Regions from separate parts of the Marivivens sp. JLT3646 genome, predicted to be linked through region 3. Evidence: riboswitches for the same ligand, from Rfam matches in the RefSeq annotation. Region 3 holds a riboswitch; each other region holds the start of a gene.

Region 1 (7,452 bases), 1.3 Mb from region 3:
TCACCCGTGACCATTTGCAAAAATCGCAAAAACGGCACTGAGGCGAGGAACATAAAGACCACAGCCACATACTGCGGCGCACCGGGGAACGCGGCGAATGATGCATCCGAGGTCGAATACCCACCCGTCGCAATCGTCGTGAAGGCATGCACGATCGATTCCTGCATGTTCATCCCCGCGATCCCGTAACAAAGGGCACAAACGACCGTCAAACCGATGTAAATGTTCAGCAACCCCTTAGCGATATCCAGGGCACGAGGCAGAGATTTCCCCGAAGTATCAAAGCCCTCGGACTGGAAAAACTGCATCCCGCCGACTTTCATCACAGGCAGAAAAATCATCGCGACGATGACAATCCCAAGCCCGCCTAGCCATTGCAGAATGCCGCGCCAGAGCAGAATGCCGTAAGAGTGCGTCTCTAGCCCTTCAATCGCCGTAGCCCCTGTCGTGGTCATACCGGACATAGATTCGAACATCGCATCAACGAGCGAAAGCTGGGTTTCCCCTATCATAAACGGAATAGCCCCGAAGGCGGGCAACGCGATCCACACACCTGTGGTGAGGATAAAGCTCTGTTTCAGGGTCAGCCCATCGCCCAATTGGTTCGAACAAGCCAAGGCGAGAAAAACCCCCGCCATGGTCGTTAGAACCGAACTTTGCAGAAAGGTCTGCCATTCGGGGTCCTTATGAAAAAGGTCGAACAGCATCGGGGCGACCATGGTCACCCCCATTACGGCTGTTAGCAATCCGATCACGTATCCAACTGGGCGCATATCAATCATGGCCGAAGGCTTGGCGTTAGGCTGCTGTTCTGTCAACCCGCGACGCAGGCAAATTCCCTGCCGCGGATCACAACATCATCAAACGTAGAACATGTCGCGGAAAACGTGCACGGCGATCTGATCGCGGCGAAGACCCATCGCAGCCAACTGATCATCGGTTTTTGCGTTAAGAACGGCAATTTCACCAGCGCGCGATTTATGCGCTCCATATGCCTTAACGCCACGACCCAGTGCAGAAAAGAACTCGTCGATTTTTCTGCGAAGCGCTGATGCATCAAAGGTCGATTTTTCTGCGATTTGTGCCATTTAGGAGCATCCATGTAGAGCGGGCCGTTTCCCCGATACATGAACGATAGCACCAATAGCTCCGCATGTGCACCGCTGCTTTTTGCATTGCAGCATTTCATCTGCTGCAATGCAGAAATTATCCGACGTGGAACAACGTTGTGAACAAACGCGGGTCAATGCTGTCGCTGTCAAAGGTCTCCCCTTCGACCAAGACCGACACAGCGTCATGACTGTGCAGGCTCTCTTGATGGCTGGCCACAACGCGGAAGTCGCCGACGCGCGGATCCTGCTGAAGCTGTTCACAGAACAAACGCGCCGCATCCTCGACAAAGATAGGATTGGCCGCGTTGAGTTCAGCGAACGCCTGTTCGTCTTCGCGTTTGACCATCACTTGGGTCTCGGTCGGGACAGCAACGCGCGCCATGTCGATCAAATCTTCGAACCACAACATAGGGCCGTCTTCCATCACCGCCGACATACGCGCCACAGAACGTTGCGAATGCGGCGTGGCCAACTGACCACGGAATTGACGAGCGTGCTCGGAAAGTTCCAACGAACAGGGGCAAGTCGACGAATAGACGTAATCGAGATGGATTATCTTTTTACGCACGCCGGCGCGTTCGACCAATTCGAGCGCGATATCGTAATACTGGAACCCTTCGAGCCCAGAGCGCAACGAACGGACTTTCATTGGGAAACGGAACCGCATCTGGATACGTGCGTCGAAACTTTCGAGGTCTGCCATATAGGCGTCCAGCGCGTTCTCCATCACTTCAAAGCTAAACGTCTGCTCTGAGTGTTTATAGAAGGACCGCATGATGCGGGACATGTTGATGCCCTTCTTTTCCGCCTCTAGGCTCACCGTTCCCGTCACAGACGTCTCGAGCGTCACATCCCCATTGTCGCGGGTGTGAAACCGGATCGGCAGGCGGAAGTTTGAAATCCCGACGTGCTGGATTTGCTGCTTTGCCCCTTTGATCAGGCTACTTGGCCCGTTCTGGAGGTCAGGCATCGACGCCTTGTAATCCTCATCCACAACGAAATCTTCGGGATAAGCGCGAGCAAGGGCTGGGTAATTCGAAACTTCCTGCCCCGGGATCAAACGTGACACGAGAGGATCGAGCGTTGCCACCTCTTCGGGTGTGGCATCGCCAGCCCAGCGCCGCAAAAGCGCCAGAGCCGCCTCGGCTTCTTCGCGCGACGGTTCACGGTCCATATCGGACGAATGGATATTCATGTCGGAGCCTCCCGCAGGTGCAGCACGCCCCACTATATGGGATGCGCGCGACAGTTTTCCATCAAATGCGAAGGGAATACGCTTGGAACCGTCGCGCGGATCACTCATCAGATGGCATCCAATGCTTGTTTCAGGTCTGCCAACAGATCGTCAGCATCCTCAAGGCCACAGGACACACGCACCAAACCAGGTGTGATACCTAGCGTGTCTTTCTGATCCTGCGGCAAACGCTGGTGCGTTGTGGTCGCAGGGTGGGTCACCAGTGATTTGCTGTCCGCAAAGTTATTGGTGATTGTGAAAATCTTGAGCGCGTTGAGAAAACGGAAGCATTCTTCTTTGCCACCTTTCACGTCAATCGCCAGAACAGTACCGACGCCCTCGTATTGCGACTTCGCCAGTTCATACTGAGCATGACGCGGATCGAGAGGGTAGCTCACCGAGTTCAGTTTAGGATGACCTGCAAGCGCATCAGCCAACTTCAGTGCGGTTTCGGACTGCTGACCCACACGAAGGAACAAAGTATCGAGCGATTTTAGCATGACCCAAGCGTTGAACGGACTCATCGCGCCGCCTGTATGTTTAAGGTATGCCTCGACCGGCCCCCGAACGAGCTCTTTCTTGCCCAAAACCATACCGCCAAGGCAGCGGCCCTGACCGTCCACGTGTTTGGTCGTCGAATAGACAATGAGATCAACGCCCAGTTCGCCCGCGATCGAATACGCAGGCGTGACCATCGCATTGTCACACACAACAATCGCACCATTGGCGTGCGCCAGTTCGACGACTGATTTCATGTCGATCACTTCGAGCGTCGGGTTCGAAATCGATTCAAAGAAGACAACTTTGGTGTCGGGACGGATCGCAGCTTTCCACGCATCCAGATCACGACCATCGACCAGCGTCAGTTCGACGCCAAACCGCTGAAGCACGTCCTCGAGAATATAGAGGCACGATCCAAACAAAGCGCGGCTCGACACGATATGATCGCCCGCTTTGAGCATGGACATCAGCGCGCCGTTCACCGCGGCCATACCCGAAGCGGTGGCAAATCCTGCCTCAACGCCCTCAAGGTCTGCCATACGATCTTCGAGCATGGCAACAGTCGGGTTGCCATATCGTGCATAGATGAATTCGTCTTCGCCGAGTTTCACAAAACGGGCTTCAGCCTGTTCTGCCGTTTCGTAAACAAACCCCTGTGTCAGAAAGATTGCTTCTGACAGTTCGTTATACTGGCTACGACGAGTACCCGAATGCACAGCGCGAGTGCGTTTGGAAAGTTTGTCCATGTCTTTGTTCCTTACGGCCATTAAAAAACCCCTACACCGAATAAAGGGAGCAGGGGTTGGCCTGTTTCCTTTTTAGCGGCTTATTTAACGTGGCCCGCAATCCGGTTCAAATCGCCACGGCGGAGTGGTTACGCCGTTGTGACATTCTGGTCAAGGAAAACGCCTTGCAGCCCCCTGTGAAACCCGCATTGTGACCTCAACTTGCGAACAGGAGTTTCAGATGACCGCTGCAATCGATCTCTACTACTGGCCGACGCCAAACGGCAAAAAGATCACCATCGCCTTGGGCGAGATGGGCTTGGACTACAACCTGATCCCAATCAACATCGGTGCTGGCGACCAGTTTGCGCCAGACTTCCTCGCCATTGCGCCGAACAATCGCATGCCCGCCATCGTCGACCGTGATGGCCCCGACGGCGAACCTATCTCTATTTTTGAATCGGGCGCGATCCTGCAATATCTTGCGCGAAAAACTGGGAAATTCGGTGGCACGACAGAGCGTGAACGGGTGATGGTCGAACAGTGGCTGATGTGGCAAATGGGCGGCGTCGGACCGATGGCTGGTCAGGCGCATCACTTCCTCAAATACGCTCCCGATATGTCTCCGCCCCAAGTGCTCCCGTATGCGCAGGACCGTTACCGCAACGAGGTCGGCCGCCTCTATCGCGTCTTGGACAAGCAGCTTCAGGACCAAGACTATGTCTGCGGCGAATACTCCATCGCGGATATGGCGATCTATCCGTGGGCCGCGAGCTGGGAGGGTCAGCAACAAACGCTTGACGATAAACCAAACTTTGCCGCTTGGATGGCGCGCATGGCGGAACGTCCCGAAGTTGCAAAAGGGATGGAAGTCGGCGCCGAACTGCGCCAAAAGGCCTTCTCAAAAGAAGAAATGGAACGGCTGTTCAAACAAAAATGATACGTCACATCGTCTTTTTCACAGCGAAGTCAGCAGATGATCGCGACGCTGTTTTCCAAGGGCTTAAACTCTTGGAAAACATCAAACAGTGCCGCCATATCGAAATCGGGGAAAACCTGAACTCTGACCCCATCAGCCCCGATGGCCCAGACTTCATTGTCTATGCTGAGTTTGACGATACCGAACAGCTAGCAGCCTATAAGGCCGACCCGCTCTACGCTGAATCGATCCGCATTGTGCGCCCTCTGCGCGACATGCGGATCGCCGCGGATTTCTTTACTTAGGCTCTTCGATCAGGAACCGCTGGAGCGTTACGATCTGCGACCATAGGAACAAGAACAGGACCACGGGGAACGCAAAGGTTTCGAGCGTGACCCAAAGTTCCTCGCTCTGCGTGCGCCAGATGAATTCGTTGGCCGCGGCCAATCCCGCAAAAAATAAAGTCAGTCGGCGGGTGAGGATCATCCAGCCCTCGCGCTGCATAGGCAGGAACTCTCCCATCACGTATTCGAGCCAGCTCTGACCACGTAGTAGCCCGATCCCAAGCAGCAGCGAAAACAGCCCGTAAACAATCGAGGTCTTCATTTTAAAGAAGGCCTCATCGTTGAACCATGCGGTCAACCCACCGAAGAAAATCACCATAATCGCGGTGAATACTTGCATCCGTGAAAGCTTTTTCGTGAGGAACCAGAGCACCGCCATGGCTGCCAGAAGCACAGGAATAAACACGACTGCCGCGACGATAAAGCCGGAATAGTCAGTGCCCATAATGGTATAGGTGTTATCCTTGATCTTAATGTAGAGCAGGAAGAACGCCAATGTCGGCCCCAGTTCCAGCACCTGTTTCAGGATCGGATTGATCGGTTTTGCTGACATTCTAGCCTCCCATTTCCACAATGATTGCTCCGATGGCGATCAAAGTCATCAGCGCCAAACGGCGCGGCCCCACCTTTTCGCCCAAGATGAACCATCCAATCAAGGCCGCAAAAACGGTAGATGTTTCACGAAGCACCGCCGCTTCGCCGACCTTATCCAAACGCGTCGCGATCATCACTCCACCAAAGCTGATCCACCCAATCACAGCCCCAGCAAAACCGCGCCACATCAACGGGCCAATTTGCGGACGATCACCGGACTTGCGCAACTTCATGATCGCGATGATGGGCATATCGACGCCCGATAGGAAAAAGAACCACGCAAGGAAGGTGAACGGATCGGTCGCCTGACGAATGCCCCACGCGTCATAAGTCGTATACACCGCGACCATCAATCCGCAGAGCACTGCCCAAACCAGAGCGACTTTGACCCGCCAAGGGTCGATGACCTCTTCGCTCAGATTGCGTAGTGCTAAAAGGAGAATGCCCCCTGATAAGCAAGCCACGCCGAGCCACTGAACCAGCGTGAAATGTTCGTGAAAGACGACCGAGGCAAAGATCACGGTGACCAGCGGGCCAGAACCGCGTACAACGGGATAGACCACCGTGTAGGCCGCGTATTCATAGGCTAACGCCATTGTCACTTTGTAAATGAAATGGATCACCATCGCGCCAGCGAGAACGCCCCACATCGCCCCTTCGGGCCACGGGACAACGAATAGTGCGACAGGGGCTGAAACCAGCGTGAACCACAGGTCAATCGACCCACGCGCCACCCACGGATCATGTTTGCCCTTTTGCAACGCGCCAAAAGCCGCGTGTGCCAAGGCCGCCGTCAAAACCAACAATGTCGCCAGTTGTCGACCTTGGTCCGTGCCTTCGAGAGAAACGAGCCACTCACCCATTGAACAGACGGACCAGTATCGGCATTTAGTTCAGACCAACCAGCGCTTTGGCAAAATCTTCGGGATCGAAGGGCGCAAGGTCGTCGATCTGTTCACCCACACCAATCGCATGGATCGGCAGACCGAATTTGTCAGCGAGCGCGACCAGAACACCGCCTTTGGCCGTGCCGTCGAGTTTTGTCATAACGAGGCCCGATACATCCGCCAATTTCTGGAACGCATCGACCTGCATGATCGCGTTTTGCCCAGTCGTCGCATCCAACACCAGCAGCGTGTTATGCGGCGCATCGGGGTCTTTCTTGCGGATCACGCGAACGATTTTCGACAGCTCTTCCATCAAATCCTGACGGTTCTGCAAACGACCCGCCGTATCGATCATCAGCAGATCAGCGCCATCCTCGTGAGCCTTTGTCATCGCGTCAAAAGCAAGGCTCGCAGGGTCAGACCCTTCGGGCGCGGTCAAGACTGGCACGCCAGCGCGCTGCCCCCAGACCTGCAATTGTTCTACGGCCGCAGCGCGGAACGTATCGCCAGCCGCGATCACCACGGATTTACCTGCAGCCTTAAACTGGCTCGCCAATTTTCCGATGGTCGTGGTTTTGCCCGACCCATTCACACCGACCACTAATACGACCTGCGGTTTCTTCGCATAGATCGGCAGGGGACGCGCCACTGGCTCCATGATGCGGGTCACTTCATCGGCGAGAAGCTGTTTGATCTCGTCGACGGATAGCTTTTTGCCCATCCGCCCTTCGGCCATGCTCGACGTGACGCGGAGCGCGGTATCGACCCCCATGTCAGCGGCGATCAACAACTCTTCGAGCTGTTCGAGCATGTCGTCGTCGAGCGTCCGACGCGGCGCATCGGGCTTACGCCCGAGCATACGACCTAAGATGCCTGGCTTCGCGGTTTCATCGGCGGGCGCGTCTTCGATCATCGGCATCGGCGTGACGGTTAGCTGAACCGGAACGACAGGCGCAGGGGCAACTTCATGCTCAATATCTGCCTCAAGCTCGTCTTCATCGTCGTCCTCAACGTCAACAAACGGCTCTTCGACCATCTCTTCAACGATAGGCTCGTGCTCTTCCTCGGGAGGCAGATCAACCTCTGCCTCTTCGACAATAGCCTCCAGCCCTTCATCGATTTTCGACGAAGATTTG
Region 2 (7,452 bases), 860 kb from region 3:
CCGTATCGGCGTAGTCGGCCCCCGCCGCGAGCCGCGCATATTTTTTGTTCCCCCGCTCGATGAGCGGGCAATACCGCTGCGCAGCCGCAGCGGCGATGTCTTGTACCTCAGACATGATCGTCGGCTTCGTCAGCTTCGACAGTGGCTCTCCCGCATTGCTGTATCCCCGCAGTTCAAAATGCGCGTGAATGGTTGCTTCATCGCAGTGCACCACCAACCCTTCGACCCTCGTGTCGAGCCGCGCGGCGATGTCGGATGCGACCGCCAAGAAGGTCGCGTTCTGATCGTCTATCGACAGATCTTCGAACCATTGTGCCGCGACGTGGCCGAAGGTGATGATGCCGGAGGTTACGATGCAAGCTGTTGACTTCATCTTACGCAGACGACCCTGACGCAGCGCCTTGACCTCATCTTTGATCACCGCGACCGGACGCGGGGAAACGATGATGCGGTTCAAATGCACCCGCCCCATGTCGACATATTCGGGCTGACGACCCTTGCGATGATCGTGGTTGCGTTGACCATAGACCTGCGCCTGACTCTTGCCCTTGAGGCGGACAGATATGGCGTTCGGGTTGGCATCTTTAGGGTCGACAGGGGGTGCGTATGTGTCTTTCATAAGCGCAATGATCGCGCGTAAGAGCGCAAACCCAAAGCCGCACCATCACGCAATCCACAATATTCGAACACGGTCGGCAGATCAGGGCCCGCCGCACCTTCCCCAAAGGGGTCGGATCAAAAGGCGGAGCATAACCTACTAGCCATAAACTCTTCGCTACGTTCGAGTTATGGCTCTCCGGCGAAGGGAGAAGCCGCGCATCCCCCTTTCGAAACCCCCAGCTGAAGGGGCAACGCGCCCCTTTCAAAACCCCCGTGACATGGCAGACAAAGCGATGATCGGTTAACATGGACTGGGTTGTCAGCGAACGATCTGGTGGACCTATGCGCCCACCGGATCACCTTCGCCCTCCGCACGGATTACGGCGGATCAAGGTCCTGATGCTTGACCTTCTGTAGGATCTCATTGAGCGGCGCGCCTTCGATTTTGCGGTAGGCGATCAGGACCTCGGCCAGCCGATGAACGACCTCTTCGTTGGTCTTGAGAACCCGTTTGATCGATCCATAGAGGTCGTCCAGCAGTGCCCGCATCCGTGCCTGAGCCTCATCGTCCATAACCGCGTCATGCCGCCAAACCAAACCACTCGCGCCAAGGCCACTCTGGTTGTCGATTGCCGTCAGCAGCTTCGTGGCAATCGCGAGATCAGATTGCGGACCGCCGCCTGATCCGCTCGATATATCGCCGAGGAACAGCTCTTCAGAGGCCCGTCCCGCGAGAAGAACAGCGACCTCTCTGTGGATGTCTTTGAGGCGATATTCGGAGGGCTGCAGGTCGTAATCTGTCCGCCCTTCCCCGTTGAATTGGACTTCACACGAAGCGACGGGTTGCCAGTCGATCGCGGTCGAGGCCACGGCATGACCCGCTTCGTGATAGGCCACGCGATGGTCCGCCGCCCTGCGGATCGACCGCTGTTTGGTCAGGACAAACTTCAGCTCTTTGACGATGGCAGAGAGGTCATCACTCTCGATCGAGGCAAAGGCCAATCGGATGAAGGCCCCCGCCTCTGCTGCGGTCTGACCATACATCAGATCGACGATCTCATCGGCATCGCCGATCTCTCCGAAGGCATCGTGAACGACGGCCGTCAAAAGCTCTGCGTCTGTGGTCGACATCTCCGCCTTGAGGTCAAAGCGACCCGGTCGAATGATCGCCGGATCAAGCTGTGTGAGGGAATTGGTCGCGCCCATGATCACCACGCCCGGTGTTCGCTTCAGACGATCGACAGAGGTCAGGAAGGCATTGATGAGACCTGTGACGTAGGCCGTCCCACGACCGTTATCGATGAGACGCGTGCCAAAACTGTCGATCTCATCGATGAAGACGACACAAGGAGCCGCTCCAATCGCGTCGTCCACGCTCTCCTTCATGCGCTGTAAAACGAGATTGAACGCCCCTACCCCTTCGAAGTCAGCCACGCTGAACGCGTGCAGCGGCACCCCTGCGTCCACGGCCACCTGCCTCGCGAGATACGTCTTACCTGTCCCGGGTGGACCGTACAGCAGCAGCGATGACGGCACCCGCCTCCAGTCACCCTGCCCCTCTTTAAACTGTTTTAGACTGCGGACCAACCGACGCGCATAGGCCTGGGCCCGCCCAACACCTGCGATGCCTCGGTGTTGGTTTGCGGCGCTGTCGGTCGATCCGTTCGTCGTCTCGGGGATCATTGTCCCCAGTGAGATCAGGTAACGCTCCAGCGTCTCGATGTTCTCACTGCGCAGCGCCAGAACCATGGCGGTAGGATCGGCTGTCCGTAGATGGTCATCCGTGGGAAGCACCTTTTGAAGGCGCGCCAGATCATAGTGGATATTCCGGTCCTTGAGGGCGTCCAGCACCACCAGCAGGATCTCACGATCAAAGGGCGGCACTTTGATCGGCGCAGGCATCAGCCCACGGAACTGCTCCGGAAAGATCATTTTGGGAAAGCCCACGAGCACAAAGCCACACTGTCGGTCGAGCGCCTCAAAATAGTGGTCTCTGACTGTACGCTCGGCGGGGCGGTAGACGTTCACACTCCGCTCAAGGCTGACGACGCTGAGCGGGTCTGGGTGCGCCAGCGATGTCAGAACCTTGCGAATGATACTGCAGTAGTCACTGATCAGGTATTCTGTCTCAACTTCGAGCACAGTCACAGCGCCCGATTTGAACGCGGGACGCAGAACCTCCATCGTCTGCAGGCCTTTCGCAAGGCATGCCAGCGCGAGAAGAGGCCGATCGGGCCGTTTTAAAAGGCTCGTGCGGTCGGCTTCCAGACCAAGGGGGTCTTCAGCAAAAAAGGCACCGCAAAGGTCTTCGAAGAGTGGTCGCCAGGTCGGAGTAAAGGAGGTCATGACAGCACCTGAGAGACATGGAATTTGGGCCTGCCCCGACACTCGGGGCAGGAGTTTTTGTCCTTAAGAAAGGATGGTGTCTTTAGTCGCGCAGAAGCGCGTTCAGCGTCTGGTCGATCTCTTTGAGAGCCTCCGGCCAGTAGATCTCTGACACCACCTTGATCCGCCCTTGAAACACCTCAAGCGGTACTCGCGCGTGGGGATGGTCCTTCGCCATGCGGCGATGGAACGCCTTCTCGAGCCGGATCGCTGCGCGGCCCTTCTGAAGAGGCTCTTGTCGCAGGAACTCCACCGTGACCTCTGACCCCAGATCGAGCTGCTGGCGAAAGCGGATCGCGGGGTTGGCGCTGAAGCCGACCTTAATCAGCGTCAGATCATCCCAGATCAGGCGCACCACGTAGATGAACGATGGCTTTGCGGACCACCCTCCCCCGCAGTGCGCGCAGTCGAAGCGCCCCGTTTGAAGGTTACCGCGCGCAATGCGTTGCTGATGCCCACAGGCGTCATGCTGATAAAGACGATAGCTTGGAGCACCCTCTGGATCGTCACCCAAGAGGCTCCAACCGCGGGCCATCGCTTCATCGCGCTCTTTTGCCCCGTGGCAGGTCTCGCAGCGAAGGCCTGTCTTGCCCGCCGCCATCCGTTCGATCATCTCGAACTGCCTCTGGACCTGATGCCCGCAGGTCAGCAGAAACCGCCCGTAGTGGGGCTTTCCCGGCACCGCCTCCACAAACTGCAGCCCTGCCTTTTGTGCGATCGTAGATCGCTTTTTTTTGAGACAGCTCTGGCAGATCGGCACGCCAGAGCGGCAGGTAAAGACCTTGGACCGCTGCTGCGCCCCGCAGCGGGTGCATTCGATCAAGAGGTCGTTCCGATTTGCGAACCTGCCGACGATCGAAAAGGCCTTTGAGGATGGGAATTTTAGCCAAGCCTTTGGGATTAGGCGCTGGCTGCGACGGCGGTCTCTGCGCACAGGTTTGGGTTTGCCGCCTGCGGGCGACATTACAACATCGGTCATACTGACCTCCGAATGGAACAGAGAGATTGGGTCCTCACGGCCAGAGCCGCGAAGATGTCTCATCCATTTAAAGGAAAAAAGAGGGTTAAGCCGCGAGAGGCGCCTGTTCGGCGCAAGCCGTCACATAGGCGTCCAATGCCGCAAAAGCATCGACAATGATCCTCGCCAGATCGTCAGACACACCATCCTCGATCAGCATCTCTGCCTGCTCTGCATATGGCGCCGCCGTGACATCAAAGCTTCCCGACCACGCCTGCGAAAGACAGGTGAAAATCGCCGCAAGAGCCTTCAGTTCAACCGACTGCGGATGCTCCTTTGACCGCCGTGCGTACTTCAGGGCAGCATCGATATCCTGCGTCCGGATATTATGTACCCGTTTCCGAAATTCTTCGATCAAGGCTGGGGATTTTACGACCGACACATACTGCTGCAGGTCTGCCGATTGCTGCAAACGTCGCGGCAGAAGCCGAAGACATCCGTAGTACACTGCGGACATACCCGCTTGGTTCCCCGATGGGGAAGTGATATCATTATTTAATGTCATTTATGATCTCCGTAACAGATCGTTCTTGGCACGGCCCACCGAAGAGTTGCCGCTCTTTGGTGGGTCAACTGCAGATTATTATTGAGATTAAATAATGTCAACAAATAAAATGCCCAGAGGCCGTCCGCCGGTCGACACGGAAGCTGTCACCGTGCGCCTACCCCGCGATATCATTGTAAAAATTGATGAAATTCGCGCCCGCAATTTAGGTACTCAATCTCGACCGGACGTTATCCGGCGCGCCATCATTGAGTGGCTGCGGGAAGAAAAGTAACCCCTACCCCCGTCGAAATCTCCAGGAAATTCCACGCAGGCAGGAAGTGATAAGGCGGATCTTGTCCGATTGGCAGAAATCTCAGGGTGCATCGACTGTTTTGACTAGAAGAAGCCTGACCTGATTAGAACCGCCCGAAATATCCGTACAGCGACACGCCGAATGTGAGCAAAACTCATAATCTTTCTGAATTTTTAGTAGTTGCTCTAAAAACGAAAATCCCTTTTAACGGTCTCATCATCAAGAGCTGGGCTTATGCCCACACCAACCTGCGAACTCGGCAAGGTGGTTTCCATGAAGGGATGTGGCCTGTGGGCAAAAACGAGCAAATCCTCATCGACCATTTCTTGGATCGTTCCTCCGTCTGTCGAGTTTCGCTTTCGGAGGAAAGACAATGAAACGTCGCTCATTCTTATCAGCACCTTTTGCGATTGCCACGATGACCGAGGCATTTGGGGAGCCATCGTCTGACGGCTGGATCGAACCGCCTTCTCAAGTCTCAGTGAAGCGAGAACTGCATTTTGAGCCGAGCCATTCAGGACAGGTCATTATCAAGACGGATGCACCTGCTGAGCCAAGGCCATTGGTCAGACCAGAAATCATCGATAGCATTTGGTTTAAGGGCACCTACGAGATCATGCCTCAATCGCTTCATTGGAAGATGATCGATCAGGGTTGGTTCGGAGAGGACGACATTTGGTTTCCGTTTGGAGAAAATGATTGGGAGTACGAACATTGGTTCGCCTATTTCCAACCCGCATGTGAAGCGCACGATCTACTCTGCACGCTTTTCGATGTGAGCAATTTTTGGTTCACAGAACCGAAGGAACTGGGCCTAGGCCTCGATCTACAAATACATCCAAGCACCCCAAGATATGCCACCGCAAAGCTGATTGATCGAAGTTGGATCAACGACTTCAAGGCCGCTGTGGAAAGAAAGACTGACTTCCTTATCGTAGATCCCATCATCCGCCCCGCATCAGGGGCCTTCGTGCCGCGATCGGCAGAAAGTGCAAGAGGTTAATCATGAGCAACCTAGACAACCCAAGCATTGAAGAGTTCTTTGCGGCTTCAAAGCCCGCCCAATATGACTTCATTAATACCATCCTACCCACTGAAAAGCTCTATGAGGAAGCTGGCGATACAATCCTTGGAATGTATTACGAAGGTGCTAGAGACCGAGACAGTGAGTGGATCAATTACCCCGACGATTATGATGTGGTCAGCATCCTCGAGGAGTCGGGTGAGATCGATAGTGATCGCCTCGGTGCAATCGAAAACGGATCACTGTTAGAAGAGGCGGAATTACAAATTCTACGGCGTGATCATGCTGACAACGATCCAGAAGGCTGGGACGGAGTTCACCTTTGGGAGGTTGAACTGAAAGACGGCTCCATATTCGCGGCATTCCAAAGCCAGAGCCAAGGACAAGCTGGGTTCACACTGGACTACTCTCGCAGCTTCATATCCAGAGAAGAGGCAGTCGAATGGCTAGAAACCTTCGAAATTAACTCCTGAATGGACCTGGGGTACCGCATAGGTACCCCAGACCCTTTTAAGAACGCAGGCCTTGGAGCTTTCACATGAAGACATTCATCATGAAGACATTCATAATGCTAATGCTGGCTCTGCTCGCTCGGACAGCTTCAGCGCAGGATCACCCCAATCCTGTCGTTCAATCCATAGTCGATTGGCATAGACAATACTGCTTTGAGGATTTGGCACGCACTGAAAAATCAACGCCAAGGCAAAGTGACTTCGGTATCGACGAGGGATCAATCTACGATATCGCAATTGGCGAAGGTCAGAGCGCAACTGTCATCTATAAGTCTTTCACTTGTGAAGGTCTGGGACATGGTTGGTGCGGCTCAGGTGGATGCGGCTACTTCATTGTAGTTGAAGATAAGATTTTTGAACGTCAGCTGGGCTTCGAACCATCGGTCATTGACATACCAATATACAACGGCACCCGACCCGGTCTTCTTATTCCCTTACATGGCACATCGTGCGAAGGAGCTGCGGGCGAGAGTATGTCCGGAGCAGATACCTGCTACGCCATTGCGACTTGGAACAGCCACTTGAGAACATTCCAATCAATCTTGCCCCTCCTCAGTGAAATGACATTGAATGGGGGGAAATGGAGCGAGGTGCTGGGTGATCGACCTTGATCTTTCCCCCTTTTGGTCCCCCCGTCATCCTCCTCATCCGTTGCCTTAATAGCAGACGGCGGTTCTTCTTTATTGGACTCATCTACGAGGGCGCTCTTTGAGGTCTGGATATGACGGCAAGGGCACTCGCATGTAGACTGGCACCCTTCGGGGGGCCTTTTTTCGTTATGGCCGTCCCTTTGTGCGCCGAGCCTACCTTATCTCACCTCCCCAAATTCCCTAAAAATCGCGGTTTACGGTGTCTCGGGGGCGCCGTCGTGGGAGACGGCGACATCGTCTCCGACGGTCACCCCACCTCCAACCAACTCAACACTTTAAGGTTTTTCGCGGTTTGCAGAGAGTTTTCCGGATTTTGGGGGGAGGTATCCACAATTTTGCGCAAAGAGAGAGTTTGAGCGGGGTTCCCCTGCAATGGAGCCTCCCTATCCTGAAGGCATCAGACGACAGGAGCGACGCTTTGGAACACACGGACAAGAGATCAAAACTGGACGGGGAAGGTAAA
Region 3 (7,452 bases):
CAACGAAGCTATCCAAGAAGGCCATAAGGTCTCTGTTCTACAAATCAAAGAAAGCCCGGAACTAAAATTACGGGGTCTATTGCTCCGCAACCGTACATCCGGCGTATATTCTCTTGTTTCAGACCGCACCATGTTTGTTCAGTACTCAAACGTCGTTGAGTATCCAGAAGACGATTGGGAAACGATCCATGAGGTGAACGGATATGCCCGCAACAGACCAGCGTCGGAAGGTTGGGGCGCATATATTTTGCCCTTAGGCATACAACCAGGCGACAGGGTCTACATAGAAGACCTGATAGAAGATATAGTAGCACAAAGTTTCTGGTATTCAGTCGGACCTGCCGTTGATGCTGAGGGCATATGGAACGGCACCACAATTGAAATCGACCACAAAATGTATCGGCGTTTTACGCTCATTGGTTAAGATAGACTCCACTCGCTTCTGCGAAAGAGGCCACATCGGGGCGCAGAAGCGGTAATTCGATTGTTCCATAAGCATGAAGTTTAAGAGTTGACGACTTTACGTCTCTCGAACGAAAGTCTCAGGGTAATACTTACAAGAACACCTCCAAAAACGCCGTTCGATCCCTTTTTGGATTTCATCTCTTTGACAGCTCAAGTTCGAGGCTAAGCACATGAATACTCTTCAATATTTTGGAATGCTCTACGTGGATTGGGCGGAGAGCGGTTACTACGCATACCTCATTGTTTTGGTGGCAGCCCTGATTACTGGACTTGTGCACAAGACTGAATATCGCCTCCCTCGTTCAACTTACTTCTTGAACATCTCTTTGGTGACATTTGGGTCCGGATTGATCCAAGCGATCTGGCTTTTTTCTCTAGAAGCGACTGCGGGAGGTTACGTTTGGATCCTCGCCCTTATCGATTTCTTAAGTTGGGCAGCGGCAGGATATTTCCTGGTCATGTTTGGTAAAGCTCGCTCTAATGATGCCTTTGGTCACTCTCGATACGCCGCTCTTGCCTTCATCCCACTTGCTAACTTTGTTCTTCTGTTCAAAGGACCCAAAGACACTGTCTTTCAGACATCTGGATCAGGTCTAACAGTCGGAGCACCCGCCGTCGTGATAGGTCTCATTGCTTTTGGAATTGGTCGAGGATCTGCTCCAGGGCTCGAACAAGCGGTCCTCCAAAAGGTCAATGAGTTCGCTGGCACCCAAACCGCTACAGATATCGGAAAGGCTTATTTCGAGTTTTACCTAAAAAGAGACGGTCTGGATGGTGGACTACAATACTTGGCATCTTTGGATAGCGTAGGGCCAATTGATGGCGTCACAGATCTCTCCAGTATTACTGCGCAGAATGGCGTTTTAACGTATGACTTCACGATAAACGACAACTCTATCACAGGCCTCAACCCAGAATGGACTTCGAATGTCCAAGCGGGCAATTGCATCACCTATACAGATGCGATCAACGCAGGCGCTACTATCAAGTATTTGTATCACACCCAGAGCCGGGTTCTGGCCGATATTCAATCCCATTCAAGTAGCTGTCGTTGATGCCTTCATCTACTGAAGCCACTCCAGCGACAGAGTAATCCAGACAGGAAACACGCTGTGCGTAATATATTTTTATCAGCTTTACTTATAACGACATTGCCAGTTAGCGCACAGGCTTACTCGTATTCTTGCGGCGGAGCTCAGGCGGATGACACTCATGATTTCATCGAGCTCTATGACTTCAAGAATGAAATGACCGTTCAAGCACTCATCGGTAATGAAGGCCTCGCCTATCAGTCCCGTTTAACTATTGAAATCTGTAACGGCACCGCCAGAAGATCCACAGTATTTATAATACCCGATCTGGAGCTCGTTCCCGAAATCTGCGGTTCGGACTTCCCCGTCATGATCAATAGCTATGTTTCGTTCGATATACAGTCGAGCATTGGTGGTCTCGTTATCGACAGAGAAAATGTCGATGAACTAGCACCAGGCCTTTGGCCATGGGACATCGAGGGGGACCTAATCATCTGGAGCAAATGGGCGGGGCATGGAGATCAATCGCAAATCATCAGCTATCAGCTGTATGGCGATAATCTCATAGCGTCTTTCGGCATTGTAGATAACTGCTCCGACCAGTCCCAAGACTTCAAAGCACGATTTATCGGTAAAGCATTGCCGTAACGGCGATAGAACCGCCAATTTTTGATACCAAAAACACAACTAGCGCAGTAGGAGATTTTCGATGTCACTGCCCGTCAAGATATTCGTTTATGCACTTTGGGCATTCCCAATCATTGATGCGTTCAATTTTGCAATGAGCTTCTCCATGACCCCTCTAGTAAGGGTCATCTTTGGATTTGTGATTGCCTACTACACACTGAACTGGTCGCTCAAACTTGGCGGTGCGTTTTACCTATTTTCCACCATTATGTTTGGTGGGCTGGCCTTGGTAGGTCTGGGCACATGGCTTTACTTTGTTGCTGCTTTCATGGCGGCAGGAGCTTACACGCTTCTCTTCAGTAAGAGCTCGACAGATATGAACACAAAAGCCGCAAAGGCTGAGTTCACATCACGTGAACTCGACTACCAGTATAAAGGATATGAAGTCTACAAATCGCCTAATTTCTATTGGTGCGACAAGGAAAGCTTCAAGAGTACCAAAGAAGTTGAAGCCTACATTGAGGACCTCATTGCGATCAACTCTGAGGGTCGCTCCTAGCGGTTTCGAGGCTCCAAGCGGCCCCTGAGAATAACCTCTGATGGGCCAAGCCACGGATAGTCTTCCCAACTGAACTTGCCATCCAAGAAGGTGAAGACAAACTCGAAGTCATGCAGGCGAATAGTCAGCACATCTTTCTCACGAAACTGATGCGGCTGATCAAATGCCTTGCCACTATTGAGGTCATTTAAAAGATGCTCTCTCAGATAGTGCTCAATCACGAGGGGCTGCTCTGGGCAAATGACCAAACCGACGAGGTCGCAATCGGGATCGATTTGACGCTCTAACGTCCAAATATTGGTTTCATTTTCACCTACCTCTGAGCAGGTGCAGAGCTGAATAAATGTCGTTGGTTCACACATTTCAAATACGCTTTCTGAGATCTAAAATCTGCTATCTGTTTTAATGTCCCAAGCAGATCTTAGACAAACATCACGGATATAAGTAGTTTACTTATCTTCCCTAGCATGGAGCTGAGGATGCACTTCTGTCTCCACCGTCAGATGCGCTGCCTTGCTCTCTACCAACTCTTTAAAACCAGAGATCCACTGCGGTCCCTCAAGTTTTACGGTGGCATACCTCGGCGTGGAAGGATGCAGCATGAACTCTAGCCCGTATCCTACATCTTTGGGATCGATGAACCAAAAATTATTGACCCCAAGTAGGTTCGATATGAGGTCGTGTGCCTCACATGCGGGCTGAAAATACCCAAACCAAACTTCGTATTCCGGTGAGTTTTTCTCGAAAGGAAACCACAAATCCTCTTCACCAAACCAGCCACTATCAATCATTTTCCAGTGTAGCGACTGAGGCATTATTTCATAAGCACCCCTACCCCAAATACTATCAATGACCTCTGGCTTTATGAGGTGCCGAGGCTTGTCAGGCGCATCCGTTTTAATCAGCACCATCCCCTTGTGGCTCTGCTCTAAATGCAGAGTGCGTTTCACATTTACCTTAGGGGTTGGGTCAATCCACCCGTCATAAGCGGGCTCTCCGAAAGCCTCAGTCATAGTTGCCATAGCAACTGGGGCAGCAAGAAAAGAACGTCGTTTCATTGTCAGAACTCCGAAAGCAGAAACGGCAATCCGGATCCAAACAAAACCGACAGACTTCTGGGGTAATACTCATTTTTGCCCATTGGCCACATCCCATTTTGGAAACCACCTTGCCGAGTGAGCAGGTTGGTGCGGGCATTCGCCCGGCTCTTGATGTTAAGGCCCTTAGGTTACGACATTTAGCAGAGCCGTCAACACCAACTCTTGCTCTACTATGACAGCCACAGAACCTCTGCCCTCGGAGCCATCTTCATATCCCTCCAAGTTAGATATCCATGACTTGTTTTTGTCCACTTATAGTGCACACACTGGAGCATAAGGATTAGCATCGACTTATGTCTGCAACCGTCCATCGCACCATGTGTAGGAGATGAATTCTGATGACCCCTGTCATGGAGAAAGTGGACCGAATTCTCATTCGCTTTGGCTATGATAAGCCAACGAGACTGGGTTTTTTTCTATTCTTAGGTTGGAGTTCTTTGGTAGGCCGACCAGAAGAGACACATGACAACATCATTAAGCGGCTCAACCTCTACCCTCACTGCGATATTAACAATGAATATCGGGGGTTATTGGAGCAAATCGACTTTGCGAGAGTTCACAATATTTACGATGAACTTGTATGGCGTCTCGACACAGACATAACGGCGAGAAACATATCAAACATCGAAGGCGTTGAACTTTCAGAGTTCAATTTCAAAAACTACCATCTATTAGACGATGACGACCAGAAAATCGTGAAGCTAGGGGACAGTGAATATCTGTTTTCTGAGGCCATGAGACAGTTCGGACTTGTCATGGAGGCGGCCGAATTTGGACCGGTTCAAGCGTTCAAGTCTGGAATGTGCCTCGCAAATATACGTTGCCAGTATGATGTGGAGGCCAGTCGCTGGAGTGTTGCGCATATCCGGAAAAAACTGCCGCTGATATTTCACGCAGCAGATTTCATATCATACAACCCAGACGCTTATGGCGAAGGATACCTTGCGACACAGATACCGTTGCAAGTCTTTCTAAATGGCACTCCCAGCGAGTTTGGGCAGCTGTGCTGGTATTATCAGTCTTGGATCCTCTTCAAAGACCAGCTTCCTATCCCCGGAGTTGAAGCGATGCCGATCTACGATTTCATGAACTGGTGTTATGATCGAGCCAAAGCATTCTTCCAAGCGTTCTACGATAAAATTATCGAAGTAACGGCGACTTACGAGAATACTTCGTTGTTTCCCGCCTTCAAAAGTGACGTTGATGAGCGACCACTTATTATTAAGGCTCTCAACGAACATTACGGAGATTTTGATGCAGATCGCACAACATCAGATCCTATCGTGCGAGCACTGATCATCTTTGGTTATTTTTGCTCACTTTGCGAAACAACGGTTGCGCAAGCAGGCTTGAGGCCCATCCAATGAAACATCTCTTCATCTCACTTTTTTCAATATTTTTTGCGACGTCACAGGTTCTAGCGGCTTCAATCCCTCCAGAAGATCAACTTGCCATTGATGCAATCACTGCTGAATTCCAAAAGCAGTGTGATGCAGAGCAAGGGCATTTCCGTGATATCGACGCCGATATGAACGCTCCACTCCGGGGCGAGTTAACATTGGGTGAGAGCAAAATATATCAAATCCCGATTACAACAGACGGAAAACTCGCAACCGTTTTGGTACCTGAGTTCCGCTGCACAAATATCGGCTACGCTTGGTGCGGAACAGGAGGATGCGGCTTCTTTATTATCGTCGATGGCATCCCATACCGAAAGTGGGTGAGCCATGAGCCTCGCTCGATTACGATCCCCACATACACAGACGAAGAAGTGGTCATCATATACCCTCAACACGGTGGATCGTGCGACACAGCTTCTGACCAAAGTTTATCGGGGTCAGATTCTTGTTATTCGCTTTTCATGTGGAATGAACGCCTTTCGACTTTTATCTCGCCAGACGGTTCCATTCAGGAATGGTATCCGGATATGCCATGACAATGATGACGACCTCGAAGCCTGATGCATTGCCTGTTGATCCTCGCTTAAAGGATTTTCATAGCGAAAGAACAAAGCTCGCCAACGGTTACGACCGCAACGGCTTACTGACTATGTCCGATGCCGAGTTTGAACGACATCACGGGTTCATCCAGTGGGCATTTCCAACGCCCGAAAAATCATACCATAATTTCAGTGCGCCACTGCTCGACCTTGGAAGTGCCGTGTGGCTGTCACAAGACCTCAAAACACAAGAATTCTTAGAACAAATGTCGGTAAGATTTCTGACATTTCTAAAGAATACCGACGCTTGGAAAGCACGCTACAACCATAACCACCTCAGAATAACTCGCATTCTTCATAGCTTGCGGATCCTTCACAGTCTTGAATTGTCTAATTGGGTTCACGGCCAGGTTCGTGACCTTGCAGGCCAAAGTTACGACCTCATGGAGAAAGCGAGAGGATTTTGGGATCATCAGATTTCGTCTCGGAATGACAAAATTGCAGGGACACTAATTGGCCTCGCTATTGGTGATGCCCTGGGTGCACCTGTTGAGTTTTCGCCACGAGGCTCTTTCCCGTTAGTTACATGCTATCGAGAAGGCGGAAGATTTAACCTTCCCGCCGGGGCGTGGACTGATGATACCGCTATGGCACTTTGCCTCGCCGACAGTCTCATTGAGACTGAAGCATTTGATGCTGCCGACCTGCTTACCAAGTTCTGCAATTGGGCCGAGTTCGGTCACAACTCAAGCACCGGCATCGCCGTTGGTATCGGACAGAATACGTTGCGTACCCTCGGTGATTACCGCAGACACGGTAGGTTAGAAGCTGAAGCCTTTGGTGCGAAGTCGGATGGAAACGGCTCATTGATGAGACTGTCACCGGCTGCTTCCATCGCATGCGATGATGAAATCAATTCGATCTCGCTTGCCGCTCAACAGTCGAAAACCACCCATGCGTCGCCCATCGCTGAAGAATGTTGTAAGTTTACAGCCTCGCTCCTCTGCAAAATCTTAAACGGTCAGACTTATCACGGCGCAAAGTCTGAGGCTCTGCAGGCAGAATGGTCATACGATTTGCGGGAAGCGATAGACGTTGACCTGGCCCAGGTTGATGAAAGCCTTATCCGCTCTGGAGGTTTTGTTCTGGACACATTGCGTGCCGCTTTGTGGTCCATTGAGAATAGCAAAACGTTCGAAGAAGCTGTCTTACGGGCCGTTAACTTGGGAGACGACGCTGACACGACAGGTGCCGTTACGGGTCAAATTGCAGGGGCGATGTTTGGCTATTCTGGTGTTCCTGAGCCACTGAAGACCGGCCTAGTAGACGAACGCAGGATCTATGTAACCTCACAACTCTTATGTCCAAGCTATGCTCCCCGCCATAACAGAGCATTACAATAGATGCCGTTCATCATTGTCATCGCAATCATTGCTTGGGCTGTGATTGGAAGCCCCCTCAAAGATATCGCAAATATCCTATGGAAAACTGAAGCCGCTCCATGGGAAACAGTAGACGCTTATTATTATCCTGACCGTTACCGGTTAGGTCGCTACGTTTTCTTGGAAGACTTGCAAACTGTCGATGACTGCCGAGCTTGGGTCTCCTCACAAGCACGTCTCTACAGTGATCCCAGTATTGTCAGAGGGGATTATTTGTGCGGGATCCAAAAGCTCGAAACATGGAACGGATTGTCCGTCTATCGCATGACCGTAAAATAATGCGCCACGT

Evidence for each region. Region 3 has a riboswitch for S-adenosylmethionine ahead of BSK21_RS01560 (hypothetical protein). Riboswitches for the same ligand answer to the same signal wherever they lie in the genome.
Region 1: it holds a riboswitch for S-adenosylmethionine, as region 3 does, so the genes downstream of both, metZ (O-succinylhomoserine sulfhydrylase) here and BSK21_RS01560 (hypothetical protein) in region 3, are expected to answer to the same signal.
Region 2: it holds a riboswitch for S-adenosylmethionine, as region 3 does, so the genes downstream of both, BSK21_RS05805 (hypothetical protein) here and BSK21_RS01560 (hypothetical protein) in region 3, are expected to answer to the same signal.

The regions. Positions count from the first base shown of each region.
Region 1 is NZ_CP018572.1:1,974,647-1,982,098, forward strand. It holds gene BSK21_RS09830 (TrkH family potassium uptake protein) at 1-782, opposite strand, end outside; gene BSK21_RS09835 (hypothetical protein) at 861-1,088, opposite strand; gene folE2 (GTP cyclohydrolase FolE2) at 1,207-2,307, opposite strand; gene metZ (O-succinylhomoserine sulfhydrylase) at 2,415-3,593, opposite strand; SAM riboswitch at 3,645-3,721, opposite strand; gene BSK21_RS09850 (glutathione S-transferase N-terminal domain-containing protein) at 3,814-4,512, shown strand; gene BSK21_RS09855 (Dabb family protein) at 4,509-4,796, shown strand; gene BSK21_RS09860 (inner membrane-spanning protein YciB) at 4,789-5,388, opposite strand; gene BSK21_RS09865 (DMT family transporter) at 5,390-6,292, opposite strand; gene ftsY (signal recognition particle-docking protein FtsY) at 6,318-7,452, opposite strand, start outside.
Region 2 is NZ_CP018572.1:1,156,501-1,163,952, reverse strand. It holds gene BSK21_RS05830 (plasmid recombination protein) at 1-619, opposite strand, end outside; gene BSK21_RS05825 (AAA family ATPase) at 979-2,946, opposite strand; gene BSK21_RS05820 (GIY-YIG nuclease family protein) at 3,029-3,964, opposite strand; gene BSK21_RS05815 (hypothetical protein) at 4,050-4,508, opposite strand; gene BSK21_RS05810 (ribbon-helix-helix domain-containing protein) at 4,603-4,782, shown strand; SAM-I-IV-variant riboswitch at 5,015-5,113, shown strand; gene BSK21_RS05805 (hypothetical protein) at 5,177-5,806, shown strand; gene BSK21_RS05800 (hypothetical protein) at 5,809-6,300, shown strand; gene BSK21_RS05795 (hypothetical protein) at 6,366-6,950, shown strand.
Region 3 is NZ_CP018572.1:291,532-298,983, reverse strand. It holds gene BSK21_RS01585 (hypothetical protein) at 1-424, shown strand, start outside; gene BSK21_RS01580 (hypothetical protein) at 636-1,520, shown strand; gene BSK21_RS01575 (hypothetical protein) at 1,578-2,144, shown strand; gene BSK21_RS01570 (hypothetical protein) at 2,206-2,682, shown strand; gene BSK21_RS01565 (hypothetical protein) at 2,679-3,044, opposite strand; gene BSK21_RS01560 (hypothetical protein) at 3,132-3,740, opposite strand; SAM-I-IV-variant riboswitch at 3,802-3,902, opposite strand; gene BSK21_RS01555 (hypothetical protein) at 4,121-5,149, shown strand; gene BSK21_RS01550 (hypothetical protein) at 5,146-5,718, shown strand; gene BSK21_RS15760 (ADP-ribosylglycohydrolase family protein) at 5,715-7,124, shown strand; gene BSK21_RS15815 (hypothetical protein) at 7,125-7,442, shown strand.